DNA from 3 places in the Rhizobium sp. WCS2018Hpa-16 genome. Region 2 is predicted to be linked to each of the others. Evidence: riboswitches for the same ligand, from Rfam matches in the RefSeq annotation. Region 2 holds a riboswitch; each other region holds the start of a gene.
What was found. Region 2 has a riboswitch for cobalamin ahead of RQI55_RS09805 (CbtB-domain containing protein). Riboswitches for the same ligand answer to the same signal wherever they lie in the genome.
Positions count from the first base shown of each region.

Region 1: it holds a riboswitch for cobalamin, as region 2 does, so the genes downstream of both, nrdH (glutaredoxin-like protein NrdH) here and RQI55_RS09805 (CbtB-domain containing protein) in region 2, are expected to answer to the same signal.
Region 3: it holds a riboswitch for cobalamin, as region 2 does, so the genes downstream of both, RQI55_RS15235 (DUF1636 family protein) here and RQI55_RS09805 (CbtB-domain containing protein) in region 2, are expected to answer to the same signal.

Region 1 covers NZ_JAVTIX010000012.1:86,253-91,559, reverse strand. Annotated here, with positions in the region: gene nrdF (class 1b ribonucleoside-diphosphate reductase subunit beta) at 338-1,312, opposite strand; gene nrdE (class 1b ribonucleoside-diphosphate reductase subunit alpha) at 1,339-3,492, opposite strand; gene nrdI (class Ib ribonucleoside-diphosphate reductase assembly flavoprotein NrdI) at 3,462-3,875, opposite strand; gene nrdH (glutaredoxin-like protein NrdH) at 3,885-4,109, opposite strand; cobalamin riboswitch at 4,355-4,575, opposite strand; gene RQI55_RS23070 (GNAT family N-acetyltransferase) at 4,719-5,294, opposite strand; gene RQI55_RS23065 (methionine synthase) at 5,294-5,307, opposite strand, start outside.
Region 2 covers NZ_JAVTIX010000002.1:775,202-780,508, reverse strand. Annotated here, with positions in the region: gene RQI55_RS09825 (methyl-accepting chemotaxis protein) at 1-1,737, shown strand, start outside; gene RQI55_RS09820 (DJ-1/PfpI family protein) at 1,914-2,480, shown strand; gene RQI55_RS09815 (hypothetical protein) at 2,477-2,791, opposite strand; gene RQI55_RS09810 (CbtA family protein) at 2,793-3,506, opposite strand; gene RQI55_RS09805 (CbtB-domain containing protein) at 3,520-3,702, opposite strand; cobalamin riboswitch at 3,854-4,110, opposite strand; gene RQI55_RS09800 (cytochrome c) at 4,140-5,057, opposite strand; gene RQI55_RS09795 (cytochrome c) at 5,127-5,307, opposite strand, start outside.
Region 3 covers NZ_JAVTIX010000004.1:257,700-263,006, forward strand. Annotated here, with positions in the region: gene cobN (cobaltochelatase subunit CobN) at 1-1,608, opposite strand, end outside; gene cobW (cobalamin biosynthesis protein CobW) at 1,612-2,649, opposite strand; gene RQI55_RS15235 (DUF1636 family protein) at 2,643-3,062, opposite strand; cobalamin riboswitch at 3,173-3,382, opposite strand; gene cobO (cob(I)yrinic acid a,c-diamide adenosyltransferase) at 3,488-4,105, shown strand; gene RQI55_RS15245 (cobyric acid synthase) at 4,109-5,307, shown strand, end outside.

The sequences.
Region 1 (5,307 bases), on a different contig from region 2:
CGACTCAAGGTCGATCAAAAGATACACGTTAGATACCTCAATCTCACGAATTGGCAGCGGCTTTATATATTTCGCCCCATCTTCATATTTTCTGTCGGCTGGATGCTCGGCTTTATGATTTGGAGTTTGCTTTAGGCAATCGGAGGTGACGTGATGACCGACTTTGGACGGTATTCATGGCGCAGAAGCGCCAAAAGCTGTCATTCGCAGTCACCGACGAACTGCTAGTTTCAGCGTCGATTCTAACGAGACCAATTTAATTCTTCGCTGATCAGGTCGCGGCATCAAGACATTGGCTACTAGCGACGATCTCGATGTCGCGGCGGGGTTCGATCCCTCAGAAATTCCAGTCCTCATCTTCTGTCGCGACCGCCTTGCCAATCACGTAGGACGAGCCAGAGCCGGAAAAGAAGTCGTGGTTCTCGTCGGCGTTCGGTGAAAGCGCGGATAGAATTGCCGGATTTACCTTGCAGGCTTCCGCTGGAAACAGCGCTTCGTAGCCGAGGTTCATCAGCGCCTTGTTGGCGTTGTAATGCAGGAATTTCTTGACGTCTTCCGTCAGGCCGACGCCGTCGTAGAGCGCTTCGGTGTATTTTGCTTCGTTGTCGTAGAGTTCGAGAAGGAGATCGAAGGCGAAGTCCTTGATCTCTTGACGCTTCTGTTCAGGTAGGCGTTCTACTGCTCTCTGGAATTTGTAGCCAATGTAATAACCGTGCACAGCTTCGTCGCGGATGATCAGGCGGATCATGTCGGCGGTGTTGGTGAGCTTGGCGCGGCTCGACCAGTACATCGGAAGATAAAAGCCGGAATAGAACAGGAAGCTTTCCAGGAATACGGAGGCGACCTTCTTCTTCAACGCATCGCCGCTGTCGTATTCCCGCATGATCAGTGCGGATTTCCTTTGCAGGAATTCGTTTTCCTCCGACCAACGGTATGCGTCATCGACATCCGGCGTCGAGCATAATGTCGAGAAGATCGACGAGTACGACCGTGCGTGGACAGCTTCCATGAAGGAAATGTTCGAGAGAACTGCCTCCTCATGCTGTGTTGCGGCATCGCTCATCAGTTTAACTGAGCCCACGCCGTTCTGGATCGTATCAAGCAACGTCAAACCAGTGAAGACGCGGATGGTGAGCTGCTGCTCTTCCTGCTTGAGCGTGCCCCAGGACGGAATGTCGTTGGAAAGCGGCACCTTTTCCGGCAGCCAGAAATTGCCGGTGAGGCGGTTCCAGACTTCGAGGTCCTTGTCGTCCTCGATGCGGTTCCAGTTAATGGCGCGGATGCGACTGGCGGGCTTGACGGCGATGTTCATGTGTTGATCTTTCGAAGCGTTCTTGTTCACAGCGCGCATGACACGCAACCCTGCACTTCCGTGCCTTCCAGCGCCATCTGTCGAAGGCGGATGTAATAAATGGTCTTGATGCCCTTCTTCCACGCGTAGATTTGCGCCTTGTTGATATCGCGCGTCGTCGCGGTGTCACGGAAGAACAGCGTCAGCGAGAGACCTTGATCGACATGCTGGGTCGCCGCGGCATAAGTATCGATGATCTTTTCCGGGCCGATCTCGTAGGCATCCTGGTAATATTCGAGGTTATCGTCGGTCATGAAGGCGGCAGGGTAATAGACGCGGCCGATCTTGCCCTCTTTGCGTATCTCAATCTTCGAAACGATCGGATGGATCGAAGAGGTCGAATGGTTGATGTAGGAAATCGAACCTGTCGGTGGCACGGCCTGGAGGTTCTGGTTATAGAGGCCTGAGGTCATGACCGCTTGCTTCAAGGCAAGCCAATCCTCCTGCGTTGGGATCGCGATTCCTGCGGTTACGAACAGTTCGCGCACCCGCTCCGTCGCAGGGAGCCAATCGCGTTCGGTGTATTTGTCGAAATACTCGCCCGAGGCATATTTCGAGTGCTCAAAGCCCTTGAAGCTGATGCCGCGTTCGGTCGCAATCCGGTTCGAAGCCCGGATGGCGTGATAGGTGACCGTGTAGAAATACATGTTCGTGAAATCTATGCCTTCATCAGAGCCATAAAAGATGCGCTCGCGGGCGAGATAACCATGCAGGTTCATCTGGCCAAGACCGATGGCGTGGCTGTCGTCATTGCCTTTCTCCACCGACGGCACGGAGGAAATATGGCTCATATCGGAAACCGCCGTGAGCGCCCGGATCGAGGTCTCGATCGTTTTCCCGAAATCGGCGCTGTCCATGGCAGCAGCGATGTTCAATGAACCGAGATTGCAGGAAATGTCCTTGCCCATCACCTTGTAGGACAGGTCGTCATTATATTCGCTGGCGTCGCTGACCTGCAGAATTTCCGAGCAAAGATTGCTCATGGAAATGCGTCCGGCAATCGGGTTCGCCCTGTTCACGGTGTCCTCGAACATGAGGTACGGATAACCGCTCTCGAACTGTATCTCGGCGATCACCTGGAAGAAGTCACGGGCCTTGATCTTCTTCTTTTTGATCCTGCTGTCTGCCACCATCTCCCGGTATTTCTCAGTCACGGATATTTCCGTGAACGGTACACCGTAGACACGCTCTATGTCGTAGGGCGAAAACAGGTACATGTCCTCGTTGTTCTTCGCCAATTCGAAGGTGATGTCGGGCACGACGACACCGAGCGATAGGGTCTTGATCCTGATTTTCTCGTCGGCATTCTCTCGCTTGGTGTCGAGAAAGCGCATGATGTCGGGATGGTGGGCGTTGAGGTAAACAGCACCCGCACCCTGACGCGCACCAAGCTGGTTGGCATAGGAGAAGCTGTCCTCAAGCAGTTTCATCACGGGAATGATGCCAGATGACTGGTTTTCGATCTGCTTGATCGGCGCTCCAGCCTCGCGAATGTTCGTCAGTGACAAGGCCACGCCACCGCCGCGCTTGGAAAGCTGGAGCGCGGAGTTGATGCCACGTGCAATGGATTCCATGTTGTCTTCCATGCGCAGCAGAAAGCACGACACCAGTTCGCCACGTTGTTTTTTTCCCGCATTGAGGAATGTCGGCGTCGCGGGCTGGAAGCGGCCGGCGATGATCTCATCGACCATATCCTTGGCAAGTTCTTCGTTGCCTTGCGCAAGTGCCAGCGCCACCATGCAGATGCGGTCTTCGTAGCGTTCGAGATACCGCTTCCCGTCAAAGGTTTTCAAGGTGTAGCTGGTGTAATATTTGAACGCGCCAAGAAATGTCGGGAAACGAAATTTCCTGGCAAACGCACGATCGAACAAATCCCGCACGAAATTGAACGAATACTGGTCCAGCACCTCTCGCTCGTAATAGCCCTCGGTCACCAGATAATCGAGCTTTTCTCGCAGATTGTGAAAGAAGACCGTGTTCTGGTTCACGTGCTGAAGAAAATATTGCTTGGCGGCAAGCCGATCCTTGTCGAGCTGTATTTTTCCTTGCTCGTCATAAAGATTGAGCATCGCGTTGAGGGCGTGGAAATCCAGTTCGGATTCCGATGTCTTCAAAGGCTTTTCGAAAGTCGTTGCGTCCAAAATCGTTCCAATCCGTGTATGACGTTAACGACGTCTTCGTCGGTTCCCAGAAGCTCGAACCTGTAAAGATACGGCACCTGGCACTTCTTCGAGATGACGTCACCCGCGAGCCCATAGGTCTCGCCAAAATTGCTGTTGCCCGCGGCGATCACGCCACGAATGTTTCCGCGGTTCTCCTCATCGTTGAGAAAGCGGATCACCTGTTTTGGAACGGCCCCTTTTCCGCCTTCTCCGCTGTAGGTGGGCAGGATCAGAACATAGGGGGCTTCGACCTGAAGGCTCTCGGAGAGACTGAGGGGAATGCGCCGCGCACTCATCCCCAGCCGTCCGACAAAGCGAAGGGTGTTTTCCGACCGGCCGGAGAAATAGACGATCTGGCCCATTGCTCTGGTTCAGGCCGCAAGCGTGCTGATCATATCCGGGCGAAAACCTGCCCAATGGGTCTCACCAGCCACCACAACGGGAACCTGACGATAGCCAAGTCCCTGGACCAAATCATAGGCATTGGTGTCTTCGGAAACATCGATGACGGTGTAGTCGATGCCCTGGCGGTCCAGAGCGCGGGTGGTTGCTGTGCACTGGACGCAGGCTGGCTTGCTGTAAACGGTAATGGTCATGATGATCCTCGTGAGATTTGTTTAGGGCGTGCGATATCGATCAGGCGTTGGGAACACCTGTTCGGGAGATTCTGGGATGCATGGCAGCCGGACTCAGCTACGGGCGTTACCGCCCGCTATTCACGCGGATACTGACTAAAATGATGCGACATTGACTTCACCCCGAAGTGGTTGATGCGGAGACCAGGGGAAGCGCACGCGCAGGATCATCCCGCACGCAAACGCGACCTTCGGACACCCCGCCCGTGGACGTTCCTGTTTGAGGCAGGTCTCCTGGCTCACGGGTCGTCGCATCCATCTCGCCTTCCCGAAGCATTGCGGCCTCAGTGGCAGTTTGAGAGAATGCTCGCCGCTTACAGTTGCGGGGGCAGCTCCGGCATTGCTCCGTCCAGAATGGACATCACGCACCGTATTCCCGTCTTAGCTCCCGACGCGAATCGGAAGAACCTCGAACACTAGATATAGTAGACCAAGCAAAAATTGCGTCAACGCTTAGCGTGATTTCAGGCAAAAAATTGTTGCCTTATCCCGTGCAACCTGTGGATAATGGGGACGACATGCCGTGTTGGCCATAGAGCAATCGATAGACAAGGCGGGTGTCCGTTTCCGTCAGCGTTCCCAGCGCAACGTCTTATCGAAATCGACGCTCGTGTCAGTGCCACGGTCGGACGGATAGGAGAAATGGCCAAACGCCGTGTAGCCCTGGCTTCTCCAGAAGCTGAGTGTTTCCGGTGTCTGAGCGTCAGCATGGAGGTAGGACGAGGTGTAGTCAAACTCGGATGCCCGGCTCTCCAAGGCTGCCACAATCTTTGTGCCAAGCCCTTTACGACGGGCGCACGGCTCTATGTACACGCGGACAATCTGACATACCTTTTCGCCGTCGCCGTCGCGATTTCGTAAGCCCTCCTTCGTGGAAGGTTTGTTTTCGAGGGCGTAAAGACCGCCAGTCGCAATGATATGTCCATCTCCGTCCGGCACAACGAGAAAACTGCCTTGCCTTTCGAGGGAGAACCAGTTGTCCGGCTGCGCCAGCAACAGCGAATCCAGGTCAGAATGCCAGGCGGGAGTGTAGTCGATCCCGTAGACGTTCTTGATCATCCGCAGGCAGAAGGTCCTCGCTTCAGCCCGGACGGCGGCCTGTGCGTCATCAGTCAGCCATTCAATCGAGAAGTTGTCGATCGGCATCAGGCCGCAAGCT
Region 2 (5,307 bases):
CTGCGTGTAGACATTATCGCAATCAGCCGCATGACCTACCAGCTGGTTCTGGCGCCCGAGAAATCTGCAGATTTTGCAGCGGAAACCGAGAAACGCGCCAAGGAAATGCTGGAGCGCCTTCCCAAAATCGCGACAGCTGCGGATGCAACCGAAAAGAAGCAGCTTGCCGACATCGGCACAGCGCTCAATGCCTATTTTGATAAAATCCGGGCGCTGGTGAAATTGACCGCTACCCCATCCATCACGACCGATGCGCTCAAGGCGGGTCTTGCAGACAGCCTTGAAGGCCAGAAGGCCGTGACCGCCGCTGTGAAGGTATACAGCACCTATTCCGGCGAAGAGCTGAAAGCATCGCGTGCGAATGCGCTTTCCGTGTCCAGCGTAACGATGATCGTTCTGGTAACGACCGCCGTGATCTCGATTATCGGCGGCGTGATGGCCGGACTGTTTGTTGGCGGACGCGGCATCTCGCGTCCTGTGCGCCTGCTCACCGAGCGGATGAGCCGTCTTGCAAAGGGAGATCTGCACGATCCGATCGGTGGTGTGGACCGTCAGGACGAAATTGGTGAAATGGCCCGTGCGCTTGAAGTGTTCAGAGCCAACGAAATGCAGATGCGTGAGATGGAAGCTCAAGAAGCCGCCCTCACCGCGCAGAGCAAAGACTTGCAGTCCTCGATCAGCGGCATCGTTGCTGCGGCTGCGGCTGGCGACTTCTCCAAGCGTATTGCCAAGACGTATGAAGACGCGGACCTGCAGACTTTCGCAGAAAGCGTCAATGAACTGGTCATTAATGTCGATCTGGGTGTTACAGAAGTTCGCCGCGTTATCGCTGCCCTGTCTGAAGCCGACCTGACGCAGGAGATGAATGGCAGCTATCAGGGAGCCTTTGCTGAACTGCAAACCAACGTCAACCAGACGCTGGCAACCTTGCGCGCCACGATGCAGACCATCCGCCATGCTGCAGGCACTATCACTGACAATTCCGGCGAATTGTCTTCCTCTGCCAACCAGCTGGCACGACGCACCGAACAGCAGGCCGCAGCTCTCGAAGAAACCGCTGCAGCCCTGGAAGAAATCACAACCACCGTCAAGACATCGACTGCGCGTGCCAATGAAGCGACGCAGATGGTGCGCGACACCAAGAGCAGCGCTGGCAAATCCGGCAACATCGTTCGCAACGCAATCGATGCCATGGGCCGGATCGAACAATCCTCGCAGAAAATCGGTCAGATCATCTCTGTCATCGACGAAATCGCCTTCCAGACCAACCTTCTTGCCCTGAACGCCGGTGTTGAAGCTGCGCGTGCCGGTGAAGCGGGTCGTGGATTTGCTGTGGTTGCGCAGGAAGTTCGCGAACTGGCCCAACGCTCGGCAAATGCTGCGCGCGAAATCAAGGGCCTCATCACCACCTCGGCAGATGAAGTCAAGGGTGGCGTATCGCTGGTTCTGTCGACCGGGGAAGCGCTGAAAGAGATTGAAGAGCTCGTCAACCGCGTCGATGACCATGTTACGACCATTGCGCGGGCCGCTGCGGAGCAATCCATGGCGCTCGGAGAGATCAACAGCTCGGTCAACCATATGGACCAGATGACCCAGCAGAACGCCGCAATGGTGGAAGAAACCACCGCCGCCAGCCAGATTCTAGCCGATGAAGCGCGCCAGTTGCATGCCCAGCTTGAGCGTTTCCGGTTGGAAAGCAACGGTCAGTCAGGCCAGCGCTACCGCGCAGCAGCCTGAACAGGACAACATTGAATCTAAAGAAAACTCGGCATCTGATGCCGCGTTTTTTGTTGCGCAAAGCTTAAGCCATTTCCCTCAAGAGGTCTCGCGGCCACCCCCCTGCCAGTTTCAGCCTTTTTGCTCAAAAGCTTTTCCGATAGCATAGCAAACATCGATGATTGCAGGAGATGACTATGCCCCGTATTGCCTTGGCACTGACCGAGGAATTTGCTGATTGGGAGCCCGCTATTCTGACGGCAATGGCGCGCGGTTATCTGGGCGTCGATATCGTCACCGCATCCCCCGATCGTGCGCCCCTCACCTCCATGGGTGGGCTGAAGATCGTCCCGGATACGACTTATGACGCACTGGACCCGGAGACTGTTCACGCGCTGGTCATTCCCGGCGGCTTGATCTGGGAACGGAAAATGGCACCGGATTTCACCGATCTCGTCCACCGCTTTCGCGCGCAGCACCGCGTAGTGGCTGGCATTTGCGCAGCAGCGAGTGCGCTTGCCGCAACAGGCGTGTTGAACAACGTGGCCCACACCGGAAATTCCGTGGCGTCACACTCCACCTATATCACCTACGAGGGTGCCGAACACTACCTCGACCAGCCCCAGGCCGTCAGCGACCAAGGCATCATCACGGCACCTGGAACCGCACCTGTGAGTTTTGCGAGTGAAATATTGAAAGCGCTCGATCTCTGGGGGCCGGAGGCGGAGGCCGAGATGGCGGGGTTTGCGGCGGAGCATCTCTAACGGCGGTCAAGCACACGACACGCACGCGCAGTCCCCTCAATCGGATTTTCTGTCATCGCGCGCCTGACGTCTCTGCTGTTGATGTGCAGGCTGCGATCGGCGGCAAGTGTCAGGCTGCTGATCTTGGCTGAGGCGGCCTTGAGAAAGGCCTCGCGGTTCTCAGCAAAGAACTGAAGACACGCTTCCCTTTGCGGCTCTTTGCCCAGCAAAGCCTTAAAGGCCAGCCGGTGCATGGCGCAGGGTGCGCCATGGCCGGGAACGGAAAAACGCAAGGCATCGAGCCCGTCGCTCCATTCGCTTGCGGTTTCCATATTATCTCGCAACGTCGAAACGTTTGAGAAGATGGCCGCTCAGGGTTCCCAAGATGATCCAGAACACGAAGCTGGTCACGGTTGCGAGAACGACGAAACGGCGCTCCAGCGGCAGAGGTGCCAGCGCGTGTTCACCCGCTGGCGGCAAGGGCGCGCCGATGATGTGCGGAGCGACCATCAACACCAGAGCCAGAATGACCGCCCATGGTTCCGCTCGTTTGAAGGCAAGTAGCGCCAGACCGCCCGCCGTGGCAGCAGCCGTTGCGACCCACCACATCTGACGCGCACCAAGCTCTGCGGCAGGACTGCCGGGCAGTTCCGGCGGCAGGCCGATGGCCGGGGCGAGCATGACAGCGGCAAAACCGGCAAGGCCCCAGAGCAGCCCTTCCCGCCAGCCACCTGCGGAATTACGAAGCGAAATCAACGCCGTCAGCACCAGTGCATAGCCGATGGCAGTCAGCACATTGGCGGCGATGGTGTACGCATTGCGCTCGAAGCCATCGGCGGGCGCCCAAGCTTCTGGATCGTGGTGATGATCTGCGGGTGCACCGGCCTCATGGGTGTGCGCATGCGCAACCTCTGCGCCGCCGCTCTCGAAGGTTTCGGCCTGAAGGATGAGCGGCGTGGTGCCGATGGCCTGCATGGCGCTGACGGCCAGACCGGCAATCAACCCCACCAGAACGGCGGTGAAGACGATGTTACGGAAAAACGGCATGATCTTCCTCCCCTCAATGGCAAGGGAAGGCGTTGGCGTGGCGCGTATCATGCGCGGCATTGTGCACGGCATCGACCTGCGAAAAGCCGACAAAGCCCACGATGAACAGGCCGAGCAAGGCTGCAGTTAGCGATTGCGCAAGTCTTGATGTTGAGGACGAGACGGCGCTTGCCGCCGTATTCTGGTGGATAGACATGGTGACCCTTTCACGTGCGGGTGGGCGTAATTCTGATCAAAAGACCCACGACCGCATTCAACATTCACCACGGGGAAAAGAGACACAGGGTCTTGAAGGCGGGAATATCCCGACCTGAAAACCGTGCTGTTCCGGACACCCCGCCGGTATTGACGACACTTCACGTGATGGCAGGTCTCCTGGCTTGCGGGTCACAACCTTGAAAACACCTTCCCGGTCCTTTGTTTCGCATCGTGCTTTACGAAATCCCGGAGAATTTCGTGCCGATGCGCCGAACCAGTGGCAATACGTTTTCAGGCTCTCCGCTCACAGTTGCGGGGGCAGCCACGAATCAAAGCTTGAGGCTCCTATCGTGTTCCCTTTTCACTTTCCGGGCGAACCGGAAAGACCATCACACAACCGTTATCCTGCGGACGGGTTGAGGAGTCAATGGCTTCTCAGGGAGAAGGCATTGCCTTGAGATAGGCCGCGATCGCCTGGCGGTCTTCGGCAGGAAGACGGGCCATATTCTGCTGGACCTTGACCATGGAGCCACCGGCGCTATCGAAGTCCGGCGTGAAGCCGGTTTCCAGATAGTTGGCGATATCGGCTTCACTCCATGAGCCGATGGTTTGCGATTCCGGGCGAATATCGGGAATGCGGCCCTCGCCTTCCGGGTTCGGTCCACCGGCAAGCCACTGGCCCTTCATGAAGCCGCCCAGCGCATCGCGCGGGGTGTGGCACTCGCCGCAATGGCCGGGGCCTTCCACCAAATATTGGCCGCGAACGACCTGCGCATTGGCGTTGGCAATCTCGACGCGCGGTTCGCCCTTATCGAAATACAGGAACTTCCAGCCGCCAAGAACAAGCCGGATGTTGAAGGGAAATGGCAGATCGTGGCCGGGCGCATCATTGGTGCTGGCGGGCAAGGTTTTCAGATAGGCGAAGAGGTCGTTGATATCCTGCGGCGTCATGCGCGCATAGGAATTATAGGGGAAGGACGGATAGAGGTGCTCGCCATCCTTGCCCACGCCCCGCGTCATGGCATCGCCAAACTGCGCGAGCGTCCATGCGCCGATGCCGTGCTGCGGATCCGGCGAAATGTTGGGCATGTGGAATGTGCCGAAGGGGCTTGGCAGCGCCTGCCCACCGGCCAGCGTCTTCAGCGCATCTACCATCGCATCGGGGGCGGCGTGACAGCTTGCGCAGCCGCCTGCCCAGAACAATGTCTCGCCATTGGCAAGGTTGGGTTCTCCAAGGTTGGCCCAGTGGCTCGGTGCCTGGCGCTCGGGCGCGGTGACGCCCATGAAAATTCCGAACCCGACGGCACCGGCAACAACAGCACCGCCCGCCAGCTTTGCCCAAATGGACGCCATTGCCGTTTCCGCTTCTTAAATTGATATCATGAAAAAGGCCCGCCGAAGACCGGCGGACCGATGGGCTGATTACTTCTTGACGCGGTAAGCCTGATGGCAGCTGCTGCAATCGCCACCCAGCGTCTTCAACGCTGCACCGACGCTGGCCTGATCTGCTGGCAACTGTGCCAGAACCATGTCTGCATCAGAGGCCAGCTTATCGGACTTCGCCTTGAAGTCTGCGAAGTTCTGCCAGATCGCCGGGGAAGCA
Region 3 (5,307 bases), on a different contig from region 2:
GGCACCGACATGGATGATGGCATGGGCTTCAAACCCCTGCTGCATCCACGCGCCAAACGCCACAAGCGCATGGCGTGGCGGCAAGGTCGGGTCGTGATAATCCACACGCCGGTCTTCATTGCGGCCACGATCCGGCGCAAGCGCCACCGTCACAGCGCCAAACTGCGCGGACCGAAAGCAGAATTCTCCACCTTCGAACACATCATCCTCGGCCACATCGCCCCATGTATCGTCAAGCGCCTGACTGGCAGCCGATGGCATGGATGCGCGAAACGCGCCGTAATGATCGGCTCCAAACGACGCGGTGCCAGTTTCGATACGGTCCAGCAATTCACGCGCCGTCTGCGGAATATCGGCAACCGAATACCCGGCATCCCGCAAATCCCGCAGCATTTCCAGCACGCTCTGCGGCACATCGAGACCCACGGCATAGCCGGTGCGCCCCGGTGCTGCGCCGGGATAATCCGGCATCAAAATGACGATACGCCGCTGCGAGGCGGCTGCATGTTTCAGCCGCAGAAAGGCCGAGATGCGGTTGGCAACCTGCTCGATGCGGTCAGGCTCCGGCGTGTTGACAAGGCCTTGCCCGCCATTGGGGTCAGGTTGCTTGAACGAGATGACCCCGGCCAGCATCCGCCCATCCAGTTCCGGCAGCACCACATGCATGGCAAGGTCGGATGGGTTCAGCCCGCGCAGATTGTCCACCCAGCCATCGCGCCGCGTGGTAGCCATGATGACCTGAAACGCCGAAACACCCAGCCGCGCAAACAAGGCTGCGCCGTTCTCATCCGTCTGGCTGGCAAAGGCGGTGGCGGCGATGATGGCGTCAGGTTTCAGAACCCGAAGCGTTTCCTCCAGAAAATGAATGGCATCATGATCCTTCAACCCGCTGACGAAGATCGGCAACGGCGCAAAACCGCGTTGGCGCAACGCCTCAAACAAAGCATCAATGGGCGCAACATCTGCGGCCAGCAGCATGGAACGATAAAACAGGATGGGCAGCAGAGGGGCATTATCAGGGAAGCCGGAAAGCGCCTCTTCAAGCGCCACAAGGCCTTCGCCCGGGCGATAAAAACCGGATTTGGGCAGCGGTTCCGCCACCATATCAGGCCAGGCATCTCCCTTTGCAAAGGCTGAAAGCCCCGCCGCAACACGCGCCATGTTGTCAGCCCCGCCTGCGCGGAAAAAGGCGAGGATGGCTTTCAGCGTCTCAAGATCAACCGTGGAAGCAGCCTCAAGCTTCTCGTCACGCTCGCTGCATTCACCGGGCAGAAGCACCAGCTTTATGCCCCGTTGCCGTGCCATTCTGGAAAGCTGATCCACGCCATAGCGCCAGCGATCCGCACCGCCGAGAATCCGGATAAGGATCAGCTTGGCGTGTTCTGCCGTCTTCTCCATCCACAGGTCGACGGACATGGGGTGGCGAAGCTCGGACAGGTTGGCGCTGACCATCGAGACGCTGTCGCCATCAACAGCCCATCCACGCTCCAGCCCGGCCAGATCGCTCGCCGAAAAGGACATCACCACCACATCCGCCCTCGGCTGGTTGAGATCAACCGGCTCGATCAGGTCGTCCAGAGACGAGGATGTGGTGGCGAGAATATGCATGGATCAGGCTGCCAGCATCCGCTCGATCTTTGCGCGGTCGAGACCCTTCTCACCGATCACGACCAGACGGCTGCGACGCTCTTCACCCGCACCCCAGGGGCGGTCGAAATAGTGGTTGACCCGCGAACCCACGGCCTGAACCTGCAAACGCATTGGTTTTGACGAAACCTCCACAAAACCCTTGATGCGCAGCACGTTTTCGGACGCTGCCGTTTCGGCGATCCTTGCTGCCAGCGCATCCGCATCCGTCACGGCATCCAGTTCCACAACAAAGCTGTCGAACTCGTCGTGGTCGTGGTCTTCCTCGTCATCATGGTGCGTGTGGCGGTTGTCGATATCCTCTTCAACGGCCAGACCCAGACCGATCAGCACAGCCGGGTCGATCACGCCGTTGGATGCAACGATGATCTTGGCAGCCTTGGGCAAATGGGCATTGATATGCGCCTTGGCCCGCTCCAGACCCTCGGCATCCAGCAGGTCGCCCTTGGTCAGCACGATAAGATCGGCGCAGGCAATCTGGTCTTCGAACACTTCTTCAACCGGGTCGTCATGGTCGAGCGCCTCGTCATTCTGGCGCTGGGCAGCAAGGGCCTCCAGATCATGCGAAACCATGCCTTCGGCGAGCGCCGCGCCATCGGCAACGGCCACAACAGCATCCACTGTCACGCGGCTTTTGATGGCTGGCCACTGGAAGGCCTGCACCAGAGGCTTGGGCAGCGCGAGACCCGATGTTTCAATCAGAATATGCTCAACGCGGGGCTCGCGGCTCAAAATCTGCTCGATAGCCGGCTGGAAATCATCCGCCACCGTGCAGCAAATGCAGCCATTGGCCAATTCCACGATGTTTTCTTCCGGGCAGCTTTCAATGCCGCAGCCTTTGAGAATCTCGCCATCGATACCGACATCGCCGAACTCGTTGACGATGATGGCCAGCCGCTTGCCATCCAGTTTCTCCAGCAGGCCACGCAGCAAGGTGGTTTTGCCAGCGCCCAGAAAGCCGGTGATGATGGTGCAGGGAACGCGGTCTAGCGTGGTCATGATGTCTCCTCGGTAAAATGCAAAGGGGGAATGCGGGCCACAAGGCCGCGCTTCAAACTGTCAGGCCGTCCGCGCCACGGCATCAGGCCATCAGGCGCAGACGCCAGAAGACGTGCGCCGACCAGAAGGTCGCCAGCATCGTCTTGGGTCAGGGAACCGAACATATAGGACCAGCCATCGGCGCTGCGCATGGCGGCACTGAGGCCGCGCTTGCAATTGGCAAGGCAATTGACGCTGCGCACATCGACGCCCTCGGCGCGGCCCAGCTCAACAGCGGCCTGTGCAAGCGTCGCGCCGGGGCGCGGCTCTGCATTGGGGTCAACCTCATCGCGACAGCTTCGGCAGACGAAAACGACGACGCCTGCGGCTCCATCTGCTTTCGTGGTCTTGTCTGGTGGGGTCGATGTCAGATCCAAGGTGTCAACTTTCCGCGCCTGCAAATTCTCTAGGGGTGCGGATATCGACGCCACGCGCCAAAGCACGTTTCGCTTGATATGACCGGCTAACCGGAGCACCCCGCCCGGTAGACGCATTTTTCTGAAACGGCAGGTCTCCTGGCTTGCGGCGTGAGACGCCCGACACCGCCTTCCCGAACATAATGTCCAGTGGCTTATGGCGCAGGCTCACCGCATACAGTTGCGGGGGCAGCCACGGATTGGTCCGCATTGCGAACGGAACCGTGTTCCCTCTTAGCTTTTCCCGTTGCCGGAAAAAGACCGTCAGTGGTTAACCCTTATGCCCTGCACGGCTTTTGTGTCAATGCCGCGGCATCATTGCCGTGGAAACGGTTTTGGCTATAGTCGCCGCTTTGACACGCATGCGCCAAGAGGAATGAGACGCCATGAACCGCGATATCAGCGAAAGCGAAGCCGAGCGTCACCGCGCCAAGATGGTCAACCGCAAAGCCGTGCAGGATGCCGAAGTGTCTGAAAAGACGGTCGAAAAAGGCCTGCTGATGGTCAATACCGGATCGGCCAAGGGCAAATCCACCGCAGCCTTCGGCCTGGCTCTGCGCATGCTCGGCACCGGCGGGCGCGTCGGCATCGTGCAATTCATCAAGGGCGCATGGTCCACTGGCGAGCAGCAGGCGCTGGCCCTGTTTGGTGATCGCGTGGAATGGCGCACCATGGGCGAGGGTTTCACGTGGGACACGCAGGATCTGAAGCGCGACGTCGCAGCCGCGACAAAAGCCTGGGAAGAAGCGAAAGTCATGATGGCCGATGAAACCATCAATCTGGTGGTGCTGGATGAGCTGAACATCGCCCTGCGCTATGATTATCTGCCGCTGGACGAGGTGGTGGAAACACTTGTCAACCGTCGGCCTTACCTTCACGTCATGGTCACCGGCCGCAACGCCAAGCAGCCCTTGATTGATGCCGCCGATATGGTGACGGAAATGACGCTGGTGAAGCACCACTTCAAGGCCGGTGTGAAAGCCCAGTCGGGCATCGAGTTTTAAGACATGGCAGCGCGCGTTTTGATGTTTCAGGGCACAGGCTCGGATGTTGGCAAATCCTTGATGGTGGCAGGACTTGCGCGTGCCTTCACAAAGCGCGGGCTTTCCGTCATGCCCTTCAAACCGCAGAACATGTCCAACAACGCCGCTGTTACCGCTGATGGCGGCGAGATTGGCCGGGCGCAGGCTTTGCAGGCGCGCGCCGCAGGGGTTGCCCTGTCCGTTCATATGAACCCGGTGCTGTTGAAGCCGCAAAGCGAAACCGGCGCTCAGGTCGTGGTGCAGGGCAAAGTCATCGGCAACGCCAAGGCCGCCGATTACCAGCACATGAAGGCTGGCCTGATGGCCCGAGTGCTGGATAGTTTCGATCACCTGAAGGCGAAATGCGACCTTGTGCTGGTGGAGGGTGCGGGCAGCGCGTCCGAGGTCAATCTGCGCGCCAACGACATCGCCAATATGGGCTTTGCCCGCGCCGCCACCGCCCCCGTCATCCTCATCGGCGATATTGATCGCGGTGGCGTCATCGCCAGCATCGTCGGCACACAGACAGTTCTGGATACGCAAGACGCGGCCATGATTGAGGGCTTCATCGTCAACCGTTTTCGCGGCGATCCCTCTCTGTTTGATGAGGGGATGCGCATCATCGAAGACAAGACCGGCTGGCGGCCCATCGGCCTGCTGCCGCATTTTGCCGATGCCAGCCGCTTGCCCGCCGAAGATGCGCTCGGCCTCACGGCTCCGGGACAGCGCAAGCCCGGCGCAAAAATCCGCATCGCCGTTCCCATCCTGCCGCATATTTCCAATTTCGACGATCTTGATCCGCTCGAGGCCGAGCCGGATGTCGAACTTCTGCGCATCAGACAGGGAGATGCCATTCCCGGCGATTGCGCGCTGGTGCTGCTCTGCGGCTCCAAATCCACCATTGCCGATCTCGCCACGCTGAAAAAATCCGGTCTGGATATCGATATCAAGGCGCATCTGCGCCGTGGCGGATATGTTCTGGGCCTTTGCGGCGGTTACCAGATGCTGGGAAAGACGGTTGCCGATCCCCACGGCATCGAAGGCACGCCTCATACCGCTGAAGGGCTTGGGCTGCTGGATATAGACACCGTCCTGACCGACGACAAGCGCCTCGTCTCCGTCACCGGCCAAAGCTTCGATGGAATTTCCTTCTCCGGCTATGAAATGCATGTCGGCGTCAGCGA